Regions from separate parts of the Leptolyngbya boryana PCC 6306 genome, predicted to be linked through region 3. Evidence: predicted binding sites of a transcription regulator. Region 3 holds the regulator's gene; each other region holds the start of a gene.

Region 1 (6,221 bases), 3.6 Mb from region 3:
ATTTGTCTGAAAATGTATCGCGATGGCATCGGATTTAGAGCGATCGAGAGAACAACAGGAGTTAGCCACAACACCATTATTAATTGGGTAAAGCAGATGAATGCTCAAGAGCAATCCGAACCTGATCCCCCGGAGGCTGTATCCTTACAAAACTGTGCAAATTCGGAACTCCAGTCTTCGAGTCTTACTGAGAAAGATTTTTTTACGCAAAATTATGAATTTAAATCCTATTGAGATTAAAGGCGGTCATCGCTGGCAAATTTATCACCGGCTTTGCGAATTGGGGATCGCCTGTACCTGTAATGCTTATGAACCTTTGATTGTCAAAGTCGAGACTCCAATCGCGCTCGTGCAACTATGGAGCGTTGCAAAACACATCACAACGCCCCGTCAGACCCAAATCGCATGGCTCGAAACTTGCTGGAACTGTCGTTAACAATTCCGCAATCGTGTTAATGCCACTACTAAACTGTCAACCGAAGCGCGAACTGTCGAAGCAGAATAGCCAGAATTCACAATCACACTAAATACAACGGGAGAATAGCCTGGAGGCGTAACGTAACCTGAGAGTGACACCACACCAGAGATTGTTCCAGTTTTGGCAAAAACAATGCCGCGAGCGGGGGTATTTCGGAATCGACTACTTAAGGTTCCGCTCACGCCTGCAACAGCGAGCGATCGCCGAAATACGTCTGCGTTGGCTCCTTCAGCCATCGCTTGCAACGTTTGCACAAATGCCTCTGCACTGGCGCGATTACGATCGGCAAGTCCTGAACCATCGACCATACTATAGCGATTCGGATTGACTCCCAACTCAGACAGGATCGATCTAACAGCAGTGACTCCACTCGCGGTCGAATCCGATCCATTGGGGTCTTGCAACCGTCCCAACGTCTTTAAAATCGCTTCTGCATATGCATTATCGCTTTCCTGATTGGTTTCAAAAATCAGGCGTGAGAGCGGGGGGGAAATGACCGATGCGAGTTCTACTTCTCCAGGAGGTGCAGGAGTCCGTTTCACCAGCGTTGAACCTTTGACCTGAATCCCGGCATTGGCTAATCGGTTCCGAAACTCACCGACAAAGTAATTGCCAGGATTGGGGACTGCGCCAGTGTAAATATTATTCTGATTCAACATCAAACTGTTGACAGGCGGTGCATAACCTTGTCCTCGATCTTCTTGATCCCAGTAAGGATTAAAATCAGCCCCTCTAAAAACCGTGTCATCTCCAATCAGTAACCCAACTTGTCGAATCCCTTTTTGGCGAAGTTGCTGCGTCAGCGAGTTTAACTGTGCCGAACTGAAACTTGGATCTCCTTGACCGATGACTCGCAAGGTTGCAAGCTCTGAAGTATTGCTATTGCCGAAAACAGGAGTCCGGAGCTGGTACTGCGCACCCAGCCGAGTCAGAGCAGCAGCGGTTGTGAACAGCTTGTTATTAGAAGCGGGAACAAGCTGAGTGAAAGGATTGCGAGAATAAAGATTTTGCCGTGTGCCTCGTGGAGCTTGAGTTTGAACTAAAACGCTCCAACTGGCTGGAAGCTGATTGACAATACGATCGAGCGTTCCTCCCAATTGAGCCGGACAGATGCCTCCATTGGTGGGAGCGGGTGTTGTGGGTCGAGGCGTGACAGGCAGCGGTGTCGTGCGAGGTGGAATAGGGAGCGGTGTCGCGCGCGGCAGCGGGGTGAGCGGCGGCGGAAATAGCGGTGTTTGGGCGCGGACGGGAGCAAAAAGGCTTTCAGACGCGATCGACAATGCCAGTGTTGCACAAACCAGAGGAGCCAGCTTCATAGGAGCGATTTCCGGGTATGAATATTCATCGGCATTGACTACTGTACCGATGGATTTGTTGCCCAATTTTTGATTGTTTGCAATCCGAAATCGAGCAACAAATCGCTGAATATTATACGCTCATCGCCAGCATTTTCTGAATTGGACGCAATGCTGCAATCCGAGTCGATTCGGGCAGGGTGATCTCTGGCGTTTTAGTTTTCATTGCCAAATACAATTTTTCCAAAGTATTCAATCGCATGTGGGGGCATTCATTACACGCGCATTGATTCAAGGGAGGAGCCGGAATAAATTGCTTATCGGGTGCAGCTTTCTGCATTTGGTGGATAATGCCGGGTTCAGTTACCACGATGAAAGATTGTCGATCGCTCTTTTGACAATAGTTCAGCAAGGCTGTGGTTGAACCGATGTAGTCAGCGTGACGCAGCACCACTTCCTCACATTCTGGATGTGCAATTACTTCTGCATCCGGATACTGAATTTTCAACTGCACCATTTTCTTCTCAGAAAACGTTTCATGTACCATGCAGCTTCCCTGCCATAGCACCATATCTCGCCCAGTTTGCTCGATCACGTATTTTCCAAGATTACGATCGGGTGCGAAAATAATCGGCTGATCGGCTGGAATCTGATTCACAATCTTGACCGCGTTGGCACTGGTGCAGATGATGTCACTCATTGCTTTGATGTCTGCGGTGCAATTTATGTAGGAAATTACCAAATGATCAGGATATTTTGCCTTGAATTTAGCAAACTCATCGGGCGGACAGCTATCTGCTAAGGAACATCCTGCATTCAAATCGGGCAGCAAAACGAGCTTATCTGGATTGAGAATTTTCGCGGTTTCTGCCATGAAGTGAACGCCTGCAAATACAATCACATCCGCATCAGTCTGAGCAGCTTGCTGCGATAAACCTAGCGAATCGCCGAGATAATCAGCGATATCCTGAATATCTGGATCTTGATAGTAATGCGCCAAAATTACCGCATTCAATTCACGTTTGAGATCTGCGATCGCGCTAAATAAGTCGCGGGGCAGAGCAGTTTTAACAGGAGCAGCAGTCGTAAACATGCGCGATCGTCGGTTAGAGAGTTGAGTTAATTATAGTCTAAACTACCAAAAATAAAAGCGCCATTTCGGATTAATTTACCAAGAAGTGGGGAGTAAGGAATGAAAACTCCCTACTCCCCACTCCCTACTTCCCACTCAACCGCCGATAAACCGTCGCCAATGCCGTCTCATCTCCCACATTCCCCGGAAACAGCACGACAGGTAGATTCGGAAACTGAGGATGATCTGAATCCGTTCTGACCATCGAAACTCCTGCTAAAACTTGTCCTAAAAGTCTTGCAGTTCTTAAAGCTAATCCCTTACTCAAAGTGTCATTTGAAGTAATGCCACCTTTACTAATCAAAAAACCGATATCCGCAGGCAAATGCTGCAAAATATCCATCAATAATCCAGAAACCGATTCCCCAAAATTCAGCCGAGTCTGAGCATCATCAAAAGTTAGCTCTGTCCGACTCGTATACACGACAGGTGTGTTTCCAGCATTGTGAATCTCATTAATTTTCTCAACGGCATCATTGAGCAAAGCATCGTGAGCATCATTCGACCCGACTAACTGCCCCACTTCAATTTCCACTCCAACTGTCCCCGGAGCTTCTAACAATTTCTGCAATTGCTCGGTCGTTTTCTTCACATGCGACCCAACAATTACCGCACCAGGCTTCCCATCCCGCACATACTTCGCCATTTCTGCCTGTGCGATCGGTTGCGCTCCCAAATTCGCGAGCGACGTTAACAAACTCGCTGCACTCCGAAATAAAAATCGTTTCCCTTCAGATGCCACAGCCAATACATCTGACGCAAACCGATCCATATCCCATTGCGTTTCAGAGTCTACAACGCAGCATTGATTATTTTGTAACTTATCTAATCGCGCTTGAATTCCCGATCGAATATCCGCAAGCAAAAACCGCTCAACTTGATCGGCTCGAATTCGCCCGTGGGTCTTCTCTTCAACGTAATCGGGCAAATAGCTATGCTTGTATCCAAAAACGGAATCCTTCGCAAATTCAGTTTCATGAACAGGTGTATCCACTCCATTCACTTTCAAATAATGAATACTATCGCGAGTCGTTCTCCCCCCTTCAAAAAAGGCTGGAACTAAGAAATGAGCATCAAATGGACCAAGTTCCTCTGCGATCGCATCAGTTTCAATCGGATAATGTCCTCGCAACGTCGAATCTGATCGACTCACGACTAGGAAATCCTCAATTCCGGTTTGAGCGATCGCCGTCTTTAAATTTCGACAGACTTCCTGCGTAATCGACTGAGCCGCTTCAGGAGTCAGCGATCGCGTGTTCGTCAAAACAAAAAAAATCGGTGCATCGTCTTGCAAACCGAACCGTAGGGTTTCTACATCCCACTGCATCAGAAGCAAACAACTATGCACCGTCTGAGATCCAGTTGGATCATCATCAAGAACAATAATTTTAGGTTGCATATTCCTGACTCCTGGGCATTTACAACGCTCAATCTATCAGGAAAAGCGCCCTATTCTACTTTTTAATGTCCTTCGCCATCTTGAGGAACATGTCCATGTCTGATCCAGCCGTGCGCCGAGAAGTACTCTCAGCGGTCTTGCTCTCGGCAGGACTGCTTTCAACGATCGGAGCCGCATTCGTTTCAGGCTTGCCATTGACGATGCGATCCATTGCCGAAAGCTCTTGAATAAACTCTTTCTCTTCTGGGCTGTCCACAGTTTTTGGGAAAGTCCGTCTGATTTTCTTCGAGGTCTTCATGTATTCCAAGTTGCCAAACGTTTGCGCTTCATTGGAATCTAAAAAGAAAGCACCGCCTTCTTTCTCAGGACGAACAGCCTTCTCTCGCTTCGGGCGCTCTACAGGTGCGGATGCTTCAGCTTCATTCGATGTTGGTTTTGAAAAGAACCCACGGATAAACCCGGTCATGAGATGTCTTCGCCTCTAACTTTTACATTACTTAAAGTTGATTTTACCAAACTTAATATCTGTTTAGTGTTACAAGCATGGCAATTCTCAATCCATCCACTTGCCTTCGAGAAAAACGAGTGAACTAAATTGTCCGAATTGTGAGGATAAGTTGAGAAATTCCCCGAAGGACAGGAAAATTTGGCAGAATTAAGGCAGATAGAGCTTCTTAGGCAGTTCAAGAACTTCAATCCAGCCAGTGCAAATTCGCTGCATTGCACTTTAGGCGAACTTCAATGAGACAAGATTCCTATCGATCGAGGGAGACGTTCTGGAATCCGATTTCATAGTCTTGAAGTTATTGATATAACTCTGCACGAACTCGATTTATAAAACTGCTCTTACGGATTCTGGGAGGATATGGCTATGTTTGCAAAAGTTGGCATCGCTTTAGCTTGTGCGACTGCTCTGTCGATCGCGGCTCCAATCCGAGCAGAAAATCCACAACATGTCCAACGACTGATTCAAACGGGTGCATGTTCCGGGTGTGATCTGACAGGTGCAGATTTAAAAGAACTGCATGCCTTAGGCGCTGATCTCCGAGATGCAGACCTCACAGGCGCAAATCTCACAGGTGCAAATCTCGAAGGTGCAGATCTCACGGGTGCGATTCTCAAAGATACAAATCTGAGCGGGATTAACCTGACGAATGCATCGCTCGATCGTGCAAATTTAACCAATGCCAACTTATCAAGCGCGCGTCTCTACAATGCAGAAACATTCGGCGCAATCCTGACAGGCATCAACATTCAGAACGCTGAAGTCTACGGCAGTGGCATTGCAGCAGGCGGCGAATACTAATCAGTTCACCAGAATGCCCTAATCAGAACTGAGGATATTTGAGCCAAATCTTCTCAATTCGCTGCGATTCGGCTCAGTTTAACGCTCCAGACGCTGCTAACCGAGCGAACGTTCTATCCTCCCCAAACGCGATCGAGAACCATCTGCGGGGCAATGTCTGCCATCTTTCCAGTCGGCGACTTGATGCCCAAAACGCGATCGCTCTTTGGCAAAATCTTCGCAGGTTCCGTTTCGCCGAGTAATGCCAAGGTAAACGTCTGAGCCGCGATCGCCGCATACATAGGTGCGCCATCAGTAGTAAGAACTAGACTGGCTCCAGCGGTCATGGCGACCAGTTGCCCCATATTTTCAGGTGCAGAAGTTTTGGTTCCAGGACACAGTTTGATCAATTCAGCGACCAGTGCTGCATTCTCTTCATCTGCGATGAGAACAAGCGGGAGCTCCGGCTGCTTTTGCTTGAAATCTGCAATGATTTTTTGCCAATTCTCGATCGGATAAGACTTCAAACGTCCCTTCTTCTGTGTATCCGCACCTGAATACATCAGAACATAACCGCCATCTTGCAGTCCTAGCCGCTTGCGCTCTGCATCTGCCCATTCCAAGTCTTTCGT
Region 2 (6,221 bases), 2.3 Mb from region 3:
CGATCGCGCAAAACTGACAAGCTGTAGCCGCATCGCTGTATCGCATACAGGTCTGCAAAACTGTGGTTGCAAGGACATCGTGACTATGAAGTAACGCAATCTTCCAGTAAGGAATCCCGTCTTCTGTGGTGAGGTTGTAGAACTTGGGTTGCTTAGGAAAACTAATCGGGGCGATCGCTTCTCCATTTAGTTCTAAAACTTGAGCCGTTTGATTAGTGCTATAGGGAGAACTTGCAGCAGGTGTATTGTAAATCGGAACCATAATGGTTGTTCCTTCGATCGTCACTGCTTTGTGATCTGAAGGCCCTGCTCCACCTTGTCGCCCTGATGCACCGATTTGAGAGTCAATCAGCTTCAATCCATGTGATTGTAAGTCCGTAATGAGTTGTTGCTTATTCATTGAGGTTAGGGATTAAAAACTGTTCTGCTGGCTGCACTTCGAGCGACTCCTTTAGCACCGTTTGAGTATCAAAATTTGCCTGCAACTGAAGGAGATCAGGACGAGCATAATGCCCCACAGAATCCATCATGCGCTTGCGCTTCGTAATCAGCGAGAAATCGAGATCCGCGATCGCAATTCCTTCTCCTTCTAAAATCGGTGGACAAAGATGATTACCTTCGGGACTAATAATTGCGGTATTACAACCACCTGTTAGAACCTTCTGAAGCTTCTCATCGCTCGTAATTTGTGCAACTTGCTCAGGCGAGAGCCAACCTGTCGCATTCACAACAAAGCAGCCTGCTTCTAAAGCATGATGGCGAATGGTAACTTCGATTTGATCCGTAAAAATTTGCCCAACCATTGAGCCTGGAAACTGTGAACAATGAATTTGCTCATGCTGTGCCATCAAGGCATAGCGAGCAAGTGGATTGTAATGCTCCCAACAGGCAAGCACTCCAAGCTTCCCGATCGCAGTGTCGATCGCTTTTAGTCCCGCACCGTCTCCCTGTCCCCAAACCATGCGCTCATGGTAAGTTGGCGTAATTTTGCGGCGTTTCAAAACCAAGGTTCCATTCGCATCAAAAACAAGCTGAGTGTTATAGAGCGATCCGTTGTCTCGCTCGTTCACTCCCACAACGACAACGACACCATACGATCGAGCAGCACGAGCGATCGCATCTGTGACTGGACTGGGAACAATCACAGCTTCTTCGTACAGCCGCATATGTTCTTTGCCCATTAGCACTGGAGGCTGAATGAACGAGAAGTAGGGATAGTACGGAATCAAGGTTTCTGGAAAGACAACGAGCTGCGCGCCTGATTTGGCAGCGGACGCGATCGCGTCTAAAACCTTCTCGGTTGTCCCATCACGGCTAAACAGGACTGGACTAATTTGTACGGCTGCCGCTCGAACAATGTGAGCATCTGTCATTGTGGGAGAGGTAAGTGAAAATTAGACTTGCAATCGGAGATTTTCGGAGCTTTTAAAGTGTCCAGGTATCGAGGATAAATGCACCATCTTTGCGATGCATCAGAACGAGATCCAAGACATCCAATGGATTAATTGGTCGAATGCCTGGAATTAAAGAAGGTTCACCATGACCATAGAGCGCTTGCAATGCAAAGCGACATGCATAAACTTTGCCGCCTTCTGCCATGAATTTGCTCAGTTGATCATTGAAGTTCTGGTGTCCCGGAAAAGCAGAATCTCCGAGTTTCGGGAAGCCGCGTTGTACCCCCAAAGTTACACCAGGTCCATAGAGCAAAATCGAAGTTTCAAAGCCTTTTCTGAGTAATCGGGTCGCTTGAAGCAAGTTGACAAACCCGATCGAGCCTTCAAAAGCAACGGTGTGAAACGTGACTAAAGCTTTCTCGCCAGGTTCCGCTTTGACATCTGGAAAAACTTTTTCTTCGTAGTCTACAAAGAAATCGCCAGTTTGATGTGCGGGAGCTGTAACCTCTGGCATAGCGATCTCCTTAAATTTGATAGATGAGCTTGCTGCAAGATTAGTGGGGATTGGTTACTAACTTTTGTAGTGCTGGCTACTAGAACTAGAACACTGATCATAAAACTAGGGAGCTTGATCGAAGGGTTACACAGCTAGCAAAACCCAAAAACTGACCTATCTAAATCAACAGGTCATGATCCGAGTAAAAACTCATTCACAACACTCCAAGCACTATCTTGTGAGACTTTCTTTCTTGCAGCAATATAATCTGCAAGATACTGAGCATCTCTGGCAATTCCTGAGAATCGTCCAGAACCCCAGGTATAGAGCCAAGGTAAGCCGAGGAAGTACAAGCCCCAAATCTGCGTTACGCCGCGCTCATGTCCTGGATAGCCTTTGCCATCAAACACTGGAACTTCCACCCAGCGAAAATCAGATTGATATCCGGTACACCACACGATCGCTTCAATGTCAGCAGCATTCAGCGTTAACTCTTCTGAGTCTGGCTCCCATACAGGTTGGTAAGGTGGCTCGATTGGAGCATCAATCTGGTTCTTTTCAATGAATTGATCGACGGTTCGCTTAATACTTTCGGCAACTGCATCGGCATGATCTAGGTTCTGTTTGAGATTGTTCTCAAACTCGATCGTGCTGCCATTGACATCTTTCAATCTGCCGTAGAGCTTCATTCCTTCTCGCGCAAAGTGCCGCAAGTCAATTTCTCGTCCGCCATCACGACCTGTGACATAGTGATTTGCTTTACTTCTGACCGATTCTTTTTGAGGATGATCGTCGATCGAGAGATCGTAGTACCCCATCTGATCTAACCAATCCACGATATCTTTACCGCGATACAGCCGAGGCGATCGCGGAGCACTTCCGACAGCAAGATGGACTTTTTTACCTGCAAGATGCAAATCTTCAGCAATTTGACAGCCGGATTGTCCAGTTCCTACAACTAGAATTTGATCGGGTAGAAAGTCTGGACTTTTGTATTCAGACGCATGGAGTTGGACGATCGCTGACGGAAATCGTTCAGAAAGACGTGGAATTTTCGGTTGATGGTAGCTTCCTGCGGCGATGACAACTTGATCGGCTGTGTAATCGCCAATTGAAGTTGTTAGCTCAAATCGATCGTCATTTTTGATAATCTTCAAGACTTCAACACCTTCTCGAATCGGTGGATCGAACGAAGCAGCATAGCTCTTGATGTAATCCACGATCGCATCTTTTTGCATAAATCCGCGCGGATCGTCGCCTGCATAAGGAAAGCCTGGGAGCCGACATTGCCAGTTTGGAGTCACTAAGCAGAAAGTATCCCAGCGTTTGGCTTGCCACGCATGAGCGATCTTATGTTTCTCGAAAATCAGATGCTCAATATTCTTCTGCTTCAGGCAATAGCTCATCGATAAGCCTGATTGCCCTCCGCCAACAATAATGACCGGATAATGGCTTTGCATTGAAAACTCCACGATCGCATTTTTAGGCAGCGTAAAGCGCGATCGTAGAGGAGCGTTGTAGTTTTCACTACCGGAAGGATGAGTCTAGCTGTAAAGAGAGTCAGCGCGATCGCACATCACGTCTCCCTCTCACTATCGATAGCTCATCAGATTTTACGCATCGGATTCATGAACTTGAGCATCAACGATTCTCGATTCACCGCTAAACCGCGTAGCCAAAATCATCGGCTAAAGTCGCCGCTTCTAAAAATTCAACTAGCCACTCTTTCACCTGATAGGTCGCTCGACAGTCATCTTCGTTGTACATCACGATCGAGTCTAAATAACTGCGATCGCTCGTTGCTAACCATTGAGCATACCAATAGATCGACTGTGCCCCATTTGCCGTCGAATCGCGCCAATCAAAGCCAACCCATCGCGCAATATGTTTCAGCGCATAGCTCTCAACCGGAAGCGTCACGGTCTGTGTGACGTAGTCATGCAAATCGATGAATCGCGTCAGCAGCGGTTTAACCAACTCATCAGGAGTCTCAAAGACCTTACCCAATCGCTCCATCGTCTGTACTTCATAGGGGCAAAAATGAAAAATGGGCGCATTCGGATACGCCCACATTAAATCCAACAATTTTTGCCACACTATCGCTTCTTCTTCTGGTTTCTCTGCAAGCAGGGGATGGAACGTTTCCGTCTGCTGGAGGCGATCGACGACCAACACGCCATGCAAGTACACCAGATTCAAACTCGGCTCAGCTTCGATATCAAAATAAAGTTCGATCGCAGCCGTAGGAATCGTTGGCATCACAAACGGTCGTTTTCCTACCGTATGCGCGGCTAAACTTTCACCTAAGAGCGCCACATTCTGCAAAGTTGCTCGCGCTTGTCTGACCAACTTGCGCGCCGTCTCGCTGCCAAATCCAGGTAACGGTTCTAACTGATTTGCAGGAATTTCAGCTAGGGCTTCTAAGGTCGTAATATTTAACGCTTGTAATTGTGCATAACGCGATTGAGTCACACCGGGAAGCAGCGATAAATGATTGTCGGATTTGGCGATCGCATAACAATGACTGAACCAATGGCATAAACTACATCGACTGCGAGAAATAAACACTTCCGGTTCTTCTTCGCCTGTCACCGCTTCAATACAACTGGTCAGAATCGTTTCCATTCGCGGAATGATTTCCCACAAATCCACCGCAAACGCGCCCCGTTCTTTCAAAATCAACCAAGCTTCCTCGACCCAAGCTCCTTGCACCGCAGCCAGCACCTTCACAAAGTACGCCACGATAATTTGATATTCCTGCTTCGGACGCTTGCTGAGTTTGATCTCAGTCGGAACATAAATCCAATCGCCAAAAATGGATTGTCCCGGTCGTTTGACTAATAAATCTGGATTGGCAACGAGCGTTACATTTCCTTCTTCTGCTAACAGAATCGGCTGATAAATTCTTTCTACACCCGCCCGCATTAACTTCAAGGTTTCTTCCGCACCTTTTTGCCAATCTCCACTTTTATAAGTCGGTTGGCGATGTTCTTGATCTTCGGTTGCGAGGACTTGTCGGCGATTTTCTGCACTGTCTTGAATCAGTTTCAGCAGATAATCATTGGGCGGATCTTTTTGCTCAGCATCTCCATATCGATCGAGGAATGCTCGACGACTACAGCGTTGATAATTGAGCAGGAGATCAGCAGTAATAAACATGCCTATAAATTAACAAAAATTAGGCGGTCTGCGGGATCGTGTCTTCATCGTCAGATTACGCTCGATCGTCTTTCTCAATCACAATTTCTTAACAATTAGACATAGATCTAACTTATTCTAACAATCTGACTTTAAGCGGAAACTAAATGTAAATTAAGCTACGTTTTTTCAAAATGTCGGTTTTTCGTAAAAAAGAGATGCCCAGCTCAGGCATCTCTTGATCAAGTTGAAGTGAAAATTAAGAGCGACTATGCACGGTCAACAACATCTTTCGCTGCGTCTTTCACATCTTCTTTAGCGTTGCGCGCGCCAGCTTCGGCTTGTTTCGCTTTGCCTTCCATCTTGTCGGCTGGGTCGTTGGTGATGTTGCCTACAGCTTCTTGAACTTTACCTTCAACGTTCTTCGCAGCTGCCTTCGCTCTTTCTTCTAAACTCATGATCATTCTCCTTAGAAATTTGTTGATAAATCAGTCGATAGCGCTATCGATATGTATCGAATTTAACGATTTTTCTTAATTTTTGAGTCTGGCTAGAGTTGGATTGTTGCGTGATCAATTTCTCCCTCGATCGATAGAGAAGTGCCGCCACTGCCGGAAAAGAAACCGCTAAAATTGAATAGAACCCCAGTGAATTCACAATGCCAGAATTTAACATCCACACTCCCTTTGAGCCGACTGGCGACCAGCCCAAAGCGATCGCACAACTGGTCAAAAGTATTCAGGCAGGCAATCGTTATCAAACCCTGCTCGGCGCGACTGGAACCGGAAAAACGCACACGATCGCAAGAACGATCGAGAAAATTGGCAAACCGACCTTACTCCTAGCTCACAACAAAACGCTGGCAGCCCAACTGTGTAATGAATTGCGCGAATTCTTTCCGAATAATGCAGTTGAGTATTTCATCAGCTATTACGATTACTATCAGCCTGAAGCTTATATTCCGGTCAGCGATACTTACATTGAGAAAACCGCTTCGATTAACGAAGAAATTGATATGTTGCGGCATTCGGCAACGCGATCGCTGTTTGAACGTCGCGATGTAATTGTAGTGGCTTCAATTAGCTGTATTTACGGGTTAGGGATTGCTTCGGAATACTTGAATGCGTCGATTCCATTGCGAGTTGGAGAAGAGATCAATCAACGGCAAGTTTTACGAGATCTCGCGTCTGTGC
Region 3 (6,221 bases):
GCCGCATCTTCCAACCAAAAAAAGGGGGCATCAAACTGATGTCCCCTCTGTGAGTTATAAAACCCTAAACTTAGCTAGCAATGTACTCGCGCACATTCGCCTTGCGACGACGTAAATGATCCAAAGCTTGCCGCTCTAGCTGACGAACCCGTTCCCGGCTCAAGTTTAAGCGATCGCCGACTTTTGCCAGCGATAACTCGTGCCCATCTTGCAAGCCATAGCGCAAGTTCAGCACTTCCTTCTGCTGCGGAGTCAAATCCGTCATTAACGTTTCAAGATCCTGACGGAGCAAGTCTTGAGTCAAATAAGCATCCGGTGAAGGACCATTATCCTCAAGTAACTCTTGCAGTTCAGTATCTTGATTATCTCCAACTCGTAAGTCTAGCGAGACAGGCTGACGAGACATCAATAAGAACTCCCGAATCTGTTCCGGCTCAAGCTCTAATTCAGCCGCGATCTCAGCCGCCGTGGCACTGCGCCCTAATTTCTGAGCTAACTCGCGCTGAACTCGCTTAATCTTATTCAGCTTCTCCGTAATATGAATCGGTAATCGAATCGTCCGGGCTTGCTGAGCGATCGCTCTTGTAATCGCCTGACGAATCCACCAGTACGCATACGTCGAGAACTTATACCCACGAGTCGGATCAAACTTCTCTACGCCACGCTCTAAGCCAAGTGAGCCTTCCTGAATCAAATCCAAGAACTCTAAATTACGCTTCTGGTACTTCTTCGCGATCGACACAACCAGGCGCAGATTCGCTTCGATCATCTTCTGCTTAGCGCGACGACCCCGTTGAAAAATACCATTCAACTCAGAATCACTGAGATGAACATGCTCAGAAAACTCCTGCTGCGTCGGCGCGTGACCCAGCTTCTTCTCAAGCTTTTCTTTCTTCTCTTGCAAGGTCATCATCTGCTGAACCTGCTTCCCGTAGAGAATCTCTTGCTCGTGTGTCAACATCGGCACACGACCAATCTCATGCAGATACGTCCGCACCATATCAGCCGTATAGGTGGGGCTAGGAGTGGATTTAGATTTGGTATTGGCAGTAGCCATGTGCAGTCAACTCCGTGAAATGAAAACTTTAGACAACAAACTCGAATCGATTCCAAGCCGATACAGGAATGAAATGCTGTTTAACTCCACCCTGGGAAGGGGGATAAATCTTTAGCACGCTTACAAAATAAGGGGTACAAGCACGAACAGCCGAAAGTGTAGCGGTGAGGTTCAGGACTCTAAATCGAAGTCGTTTCGACTTTACTTAATGATAAGACGAATTCTAAATAAAGTAAAGAGCCTTACAGGGAAATTACTCAGGAATTTCAGCAAATATTTAGCTTTCCAAAGTAAATTGCAAGACATGGGCATTACCCTAAAACTTCATTTAAAACTTGGTGAATTGATTCTTCTATAATGACGGTTTGATTTACAGTTGGATAGAGTCTCTAGAGAGGGATAACCGTACTTTTTTAAGTGCTGCTGTTATGATTTCTGACTTGCGCATTTAGAGAATGTTCCAGTGAGCCAAACCCCGTATCCATCAACTGGTCTATGGATTTCATTCTGACAGTTCAATCCACAATTTATTGTGAAAAAATGGGGACATTTTAGGCTACTTTTCAGATATGAAATTGAAGTGTCATTAAGGTGACGATTTCATTAAAAACTGGATCAAGTCTGCAACATTGGTCAGCTTAAAACAAAGAGCAATTATACTTATCGAGAACCGTCATCGGTTTTGCGACGCGGGTCGGTATCCCGATGAGGTTCGGAGCTTTTCGTTGTGGTTTCCTGGCTATTCCTTCAGGTAGGTATTGCTGCTGCGACTGACCAATTGGGTGCATCGAGTCGATTGACTGGGCTTGCGATTTTAGGCTCGATCGCTGCTCATTCTGCCCAAACTTAATCGCTGTTTTAGCGTGCTAATCTACGATCGCATTCAACAACACTTCTGCCAAACTCATATCTGCCATATCATCCATCGTCACCGTGTCGCAGATATCAAACTTTGCTCCTACACTTTGAAGCTGATCGTCGAGAACCTTCAAGAATTTTGTCGCACTGGCATCTGAGCCAACTTGAATGAAAGAAATGGCTAATTCTTCATCGCGTTCCATTTTCTGTGTCGCTTGCACGATCGCTTCAATCACGGCTCGGCGATCGTCCGGCTCACCATCGGTAATGACTAAAATGGTTTCTCCAGTTTTGCTCTGCCCTGTGGCTTTGCGGCGAAAATAATCTTCGGTGGCATCCCGCAACACTGCTGCCAGATTGGTCGAGCCAACCGGATCGTTTTCCATAAAAATCTGTGCGACTTTGCTCGCCGTCACATTTTCGTACCGTCTGAATCGGCTAGAAAACGTATAAACCGTAATACCATCGGGATCAAACTGCTCGCATTTGCGCGCCAGTGCCAGCGTTGATTCTTGGGCTGCTTCCCAACGACTGCCGCCCCCAATTTGATCATTGGTAGACATACTGCCACTTTTATCCAAAATCAAGGTGTAGTCTCGATTTTGCAAAGTTTCAAAATTGGGCACGGCACATCTCCTATCGTCTAATTGCTATCCAGCACTGGGCTTCGATCCCGTCATCCCCATAATTTCGTAGCCTGCATCGACGTAGATCACCTGACCCGTGATCCCGCTTGATAAGTCACTACAGAGAAATGCTGCGGTATTCCCGACTTCGATCTGCGTCACAGTTCGACGTAACGGCGCAACTTCTTCAACGTGGTGAATCATATCGAGAATGCCACCGACTGCCGAGGAAGCCAATGTCCGAATCGGACCTGCTGAAATCGCATTGACTCGAATATTGTTCTGCCCTAACTCATTTGCGAGGTAGCGCACGTTCATTTCCAATGCTGCCTTGGCAATTCCCATGACGTTATAGTTCGGGATGACTTTCACACCACCGAGGTAAGTCAGCGTCACGATACTACCGCCTTCGCTCATTAGAGGTTTTGCGGCTCCAGCTAGTTGCACCAGCGAGTAAGAACTGATATCCAACGCCAGCGAATAACCCGCGCGCGACGTTTTGGAGAAATCGCCGGATAAATCATCTTTGCTAGCAAATGCGAGACAGTGGATCAGAATATCCAACTTGCCCCATTTGTCTTTCACGGTATTGAATGCGCTCTCAATCTGTGCGTCATCTTGCACGTTCAACGGCAAGAACAAACTGGGATTGAGCGGCTCGGTCAAGTCGGCAACTTTCTTTTCCGCTTTGCCGGTTGCATCCGGTAGATAGGTGATGCCAATATTTGCGCCTGCTTTGTGTAGCTGCTGAGCGATGCCCCATGCGATCGAGCGGTTGTTCGCGATTCCCGTTACAAGTGCGTTCTTTCCAGTCAGGTCTAGCATGGTCTTCTACCGTGTAAAGCATTTATGAGGATAGCAGAAAGGGATCCCTCTCGAACTGCTCTTCGCTGACGCGATCGTCCCAAGCTTGGCGGATCGAGGATCGAATTGCGTCATTTCTCAGTTCGGTTTTTCTGCCAGCGAATCCTCTCTGATTCTGGTTCGGAATCCTTCATGATTCCTTAATGCCTCGTCCTAGAATATTCGTGCTTTCACGGTATGATCTGTGGAAATTATTGGGTCTGCCCAGAAGATTCCAGTAGATCGACTCGAAATTGCGCCTTCTTCTTAGAGAATTTACTGAGTTTTCTGAAGATCAAAGCGAAATTGTAGTTTACGACACTAAAACAGATCATAGACTCAGTTTTAGTGGTCTAAAGTCATCGATTGCTTACATAGACTGTTAGACTTCCCAGCTTCACTCGATACGACAAGGAAAGAAATGGTAGTGACCAAGGATAAACCGCTTGCAGCGATGTTTCGTCAGATTGGAGGGGGAGCATATCCTCCTGTTGTAGAGACGTTTGAACGCGGTAAGACCATCTTCTTTCCGGGCGATCCGGCGGAGCGGGTCTACTTTCTCGTCAAGGGTGCGGTTAAACTCTCACGGGTGTACGAGGCAGGAGAAGAAATTACCGTCGCGCTGCTGCGAGAAAACAGCGTGTTCGGGGTGCTTTCTCTGATCACAGGACAACGTGCCGATCGCTTTTATCACGCAGTTGCCTTCACCCCTGTCGAATTGCTGTCTGTTCCGATCGAACAAGTTGAAAAAGCGCTCAAAGACAATCCCGAACTCTCAATGCTGATGCTGAAAGGCTTGTCGTCGAGAATCTTACAAACTGAAATGATGATTGAAACGCTGGCGCACCGAGATATGGGATCGCGTCTTGTGAGTTTCCTCCTGATTCTGTGTCGTGACTTTGGTGTGCCCTCACAAGAGGGGATCATGATTGATCTCAAACTGTCTCACCAAGCGATCGCTGAAGCAATCGGCTCGACTCGCGTCACAGTCACCCGCTTACTGGGAGATTTGCGTCAGGACAAAATGATCTCAATTCACAAGAAAAAAATAACCGTTCATAATCCGGTAACGCTTAGTCAACAATTTACCTAATTCGATTAGAATTCAGTCCTGAGTGACTCACGCGAATCATAGAGCGAGCAGTCATAATGAAAGGCAAAGTCTGAAAGTGCCCTTAGAGTGCAGTATGTCTAGGGGTTTGTGGGAGCGTCATGTCCGATGTCGGGCTAATTCTAATTTTGGTGGTGTTGGTGTTAGGAGGGGTGATCGCGACAGTCGGCGATCGCTTAGGAACGCGCGTGGGAAAAGCCCGCCTCAGCTTGTTCAATCTCCGTCCCAAACAAACAGCAGTTGTCGTGACGATTTTGACGGGCACGCTGATTTCTGCCTCTACGTTAGGCGTTTTACTGCTTGCGAGCCGCACCTTTCGAGAGATGGTGTTGAACTTCGGGCGAATTCAAGCCGACTTGCGGGCGACAAATCGCGACCTCGATAAAGTCACGGCTGATCTCAAAACCACAGATCAGCGAAAAGCTGAGGTTGAGAAAGATCTAGAGCAAGCGCGATCGGAACGTGCCCAAATTGAGGAATATCTCAAGCGCCTCAATGCCAATCTTCAAGTTTCAGTCGCTCGACAACGAGAAACCGATGCCCAACTTCGCAGGACAGAAGCGCAGCGAGATCTCACCCGCAATCAGCTAGAAACAGTTTCTCAGCAAGCACTTTCGCTCCGCAACGAAATCAATCAGCTGGAATCTGAGCAGCAGGCGTTAATTGAACAACGGGATCAGGTGAAAGCCCAAATTGCGGAACGAGATGCGCAAATTGCGGAACGAACTGCCCTGATTGAAAAGCGCGATCGCGAAATTAATGAGCGCGATCAAGTCATTGCTCAACGCGAAGCAGAATTGAAAACCCTGGAACAGCAGAGAGCTTTTCTCGTGGCAGCCGTTCAGCAAATTCAGCAAGATGTGGAACAGATTCGCCGAGGTGATCTGGCAATTTTTCGGACACAAGTGCTGTCTTCAGGCGTTGTGCGCGTCGTCGAACAAGGTGGAGCCAAAGCAGCAGTCGATCAATTACTGCAATTGGCAAATCAGACCGCGATCGAGTCGCTTCGCCTGGGGCAGAACAATCAGCAAATTGTGCAAATCCCGATTGCGGAAGTGCAAAACCTCATTCAGCAAATTCAAGATGGTAAAGATTATCTGGTGCGGGTGCAAGCCGGGGCAAATTATGTTCTCGGTGACGACCGAGGTGTTGTCGTGAATATGAGTGCGGTGCCGAATCAGGTTGTCTTTTTAGCAGGAGATACGATCGCGACTCAAACGCTGGAACCGTCTAAACTGTCCCCCCAGGATTTTCAGAAAACCTTACAAGACCTAATTGCAGCTTCTAATGCCCGTGCCCGTGTCGCAGGGGTGATGAATGACAGACTAGAGGTTGAGAAACTGTTGAGTCTGGGATCTTTTATCGATCAGCTTCGCCGCTATCCGAATTCGATTGAATTGCGGGCAGTTGCATCGGATGTGACTTACACAGCGGGACCGCTCAAAATAGAATTAGTAGCGGTGCAGGATGGGCAGGTTGTGCTGCGGGCATCGAATTAGCAATCTGTAGACAGAACAACGGCAAGAGGTGAGTATGGCGGAACAGCCCGTTATTCTGGGATTTGATCCAGGGCGACAAAAATGCGGAGTCGCAGTGATGGGAGTCGATCGCCGAATTTATTATCATCAAGTGATCTCGTCTGAAGAGACGATTTCGACGATCTCATCTCTGAGGAGTCAGTTTCCGATTTCGCTGTTGGTCATGGGTGATCAGACTTCTTCTAAAA

Evidence for each region. Region 3 encodes NtcA, which controls nitrogen genes in cyanobacteria. Its sites were predicted from a motif close to TTTGTANNNNNNNNTACAAA; they were not measured.
Region 1: a site for NtcA is predicted at 2,896-2,915, ahead of nadA (quinolinate synthase NadA). Genes of this name have one in related genera too.
Region 2: a site for NtcA is predicted at 1,972-1,991, ahead of LEPBO_RS0114570 (MSMEG_0572/Sll0783 family nitrogen starvation response protein). Genes of this name have one in related genera too.

What each region holds. Positions count from the first base shown of each region.
Region 1 is NZ_KB731324.1:1,657,317-1,663,537, reverse strand. Features, by position in the region: gene LEPBO_RS44340 (IS1 family transposase) at 1-234, shown strand, start outside; gene LEPBO_RS0108225 (Asr1405/Asl0597 family protein) at 215-436, shown strand; gene dacB (D-alanyl-D-alanine carboxypeptidase/D-alanyl-D-alanine endopeptidase) at 433-1,794, opposite strand; gene nadA (quinolinate synthase NadA) at 1,907-2,866, opposite strand; gene LEPBO_RS0108210 (four-carbon acid sugar kinase family protein) at 2,991-4,304, opposite strand; gene LEPBO_RS36455 (hypothetical protein) at 4,360-4,770, opposite strand; gene LEPBO_RS0108200 (pentapeptide repeat-containing protein) at 5,176-5,610, shown strand; gene LEPBO_RS0108195 (glycosyltransferase family 9 protein) at 5,724-6,221, opposite strand, start outside.
Region 2 is NZ_KB731324.1:2,897,512-2,903,732, reverse strand. Features, by position in the region: gene LEPBO_RS0114580 (MSMEG_0568 family radical SAM protein) at 1-400, opposite strand, end outside; gene LEPBO_RS0114575 (Nit6803 family nitrilase) at 393-1,373, opposite strand; gene LEPBO_RS0114570 (MSMEG_0572/Sll0783 family nitrogen starvation response protein) at 1,426-1,908, opposite strand; gene LEPBO_RS0114565 (MSMEG_0569 family flavin-dependent oxidoreductase) at 2,082-3,350, opposite strand; gene LEPBO_RS0114560 (TM0106 family RecB-like putative nuclease) at 3,553-5,049, opposite strand; gene LEPBO_RS0114555 (CsbD family protein) at 5,298-5,486, opposite strand; gene uvrB (excinuclease ABC subunit UvrB) at 5,687-6,221, shown strand, end outside.
Region 3 is NZ_KB731324.1:5,217,702-5,223,922, forward strand. Features, by position in the region: gene LEPBO_RS0126050 (RNA polymerase sigma factor, RpoD/SigA family) at 71-1,057, opposite strand; gene LEPBO_RS44565 (hypothetical protein) at 1,785-1,907, shown strand; gene LEPBO_RS0126065 (vWA domain-containing protein) at 1,924-2,541, opposite strand; gene fabI (enoyl-ACP reductase FabI) at 2,566-3,366, opposite strand; gene ntcA (global nitrogen regulator NtcA) at 3,806-4,477, shown strand; gene LEPBO_RS0126080 (DUF3084 domain-containing protein) at 4,597-5,994, shown strand; gene LEPBO_RS0126085 (RuvC family protein) at 6,029-6,221, shown strand, end outside.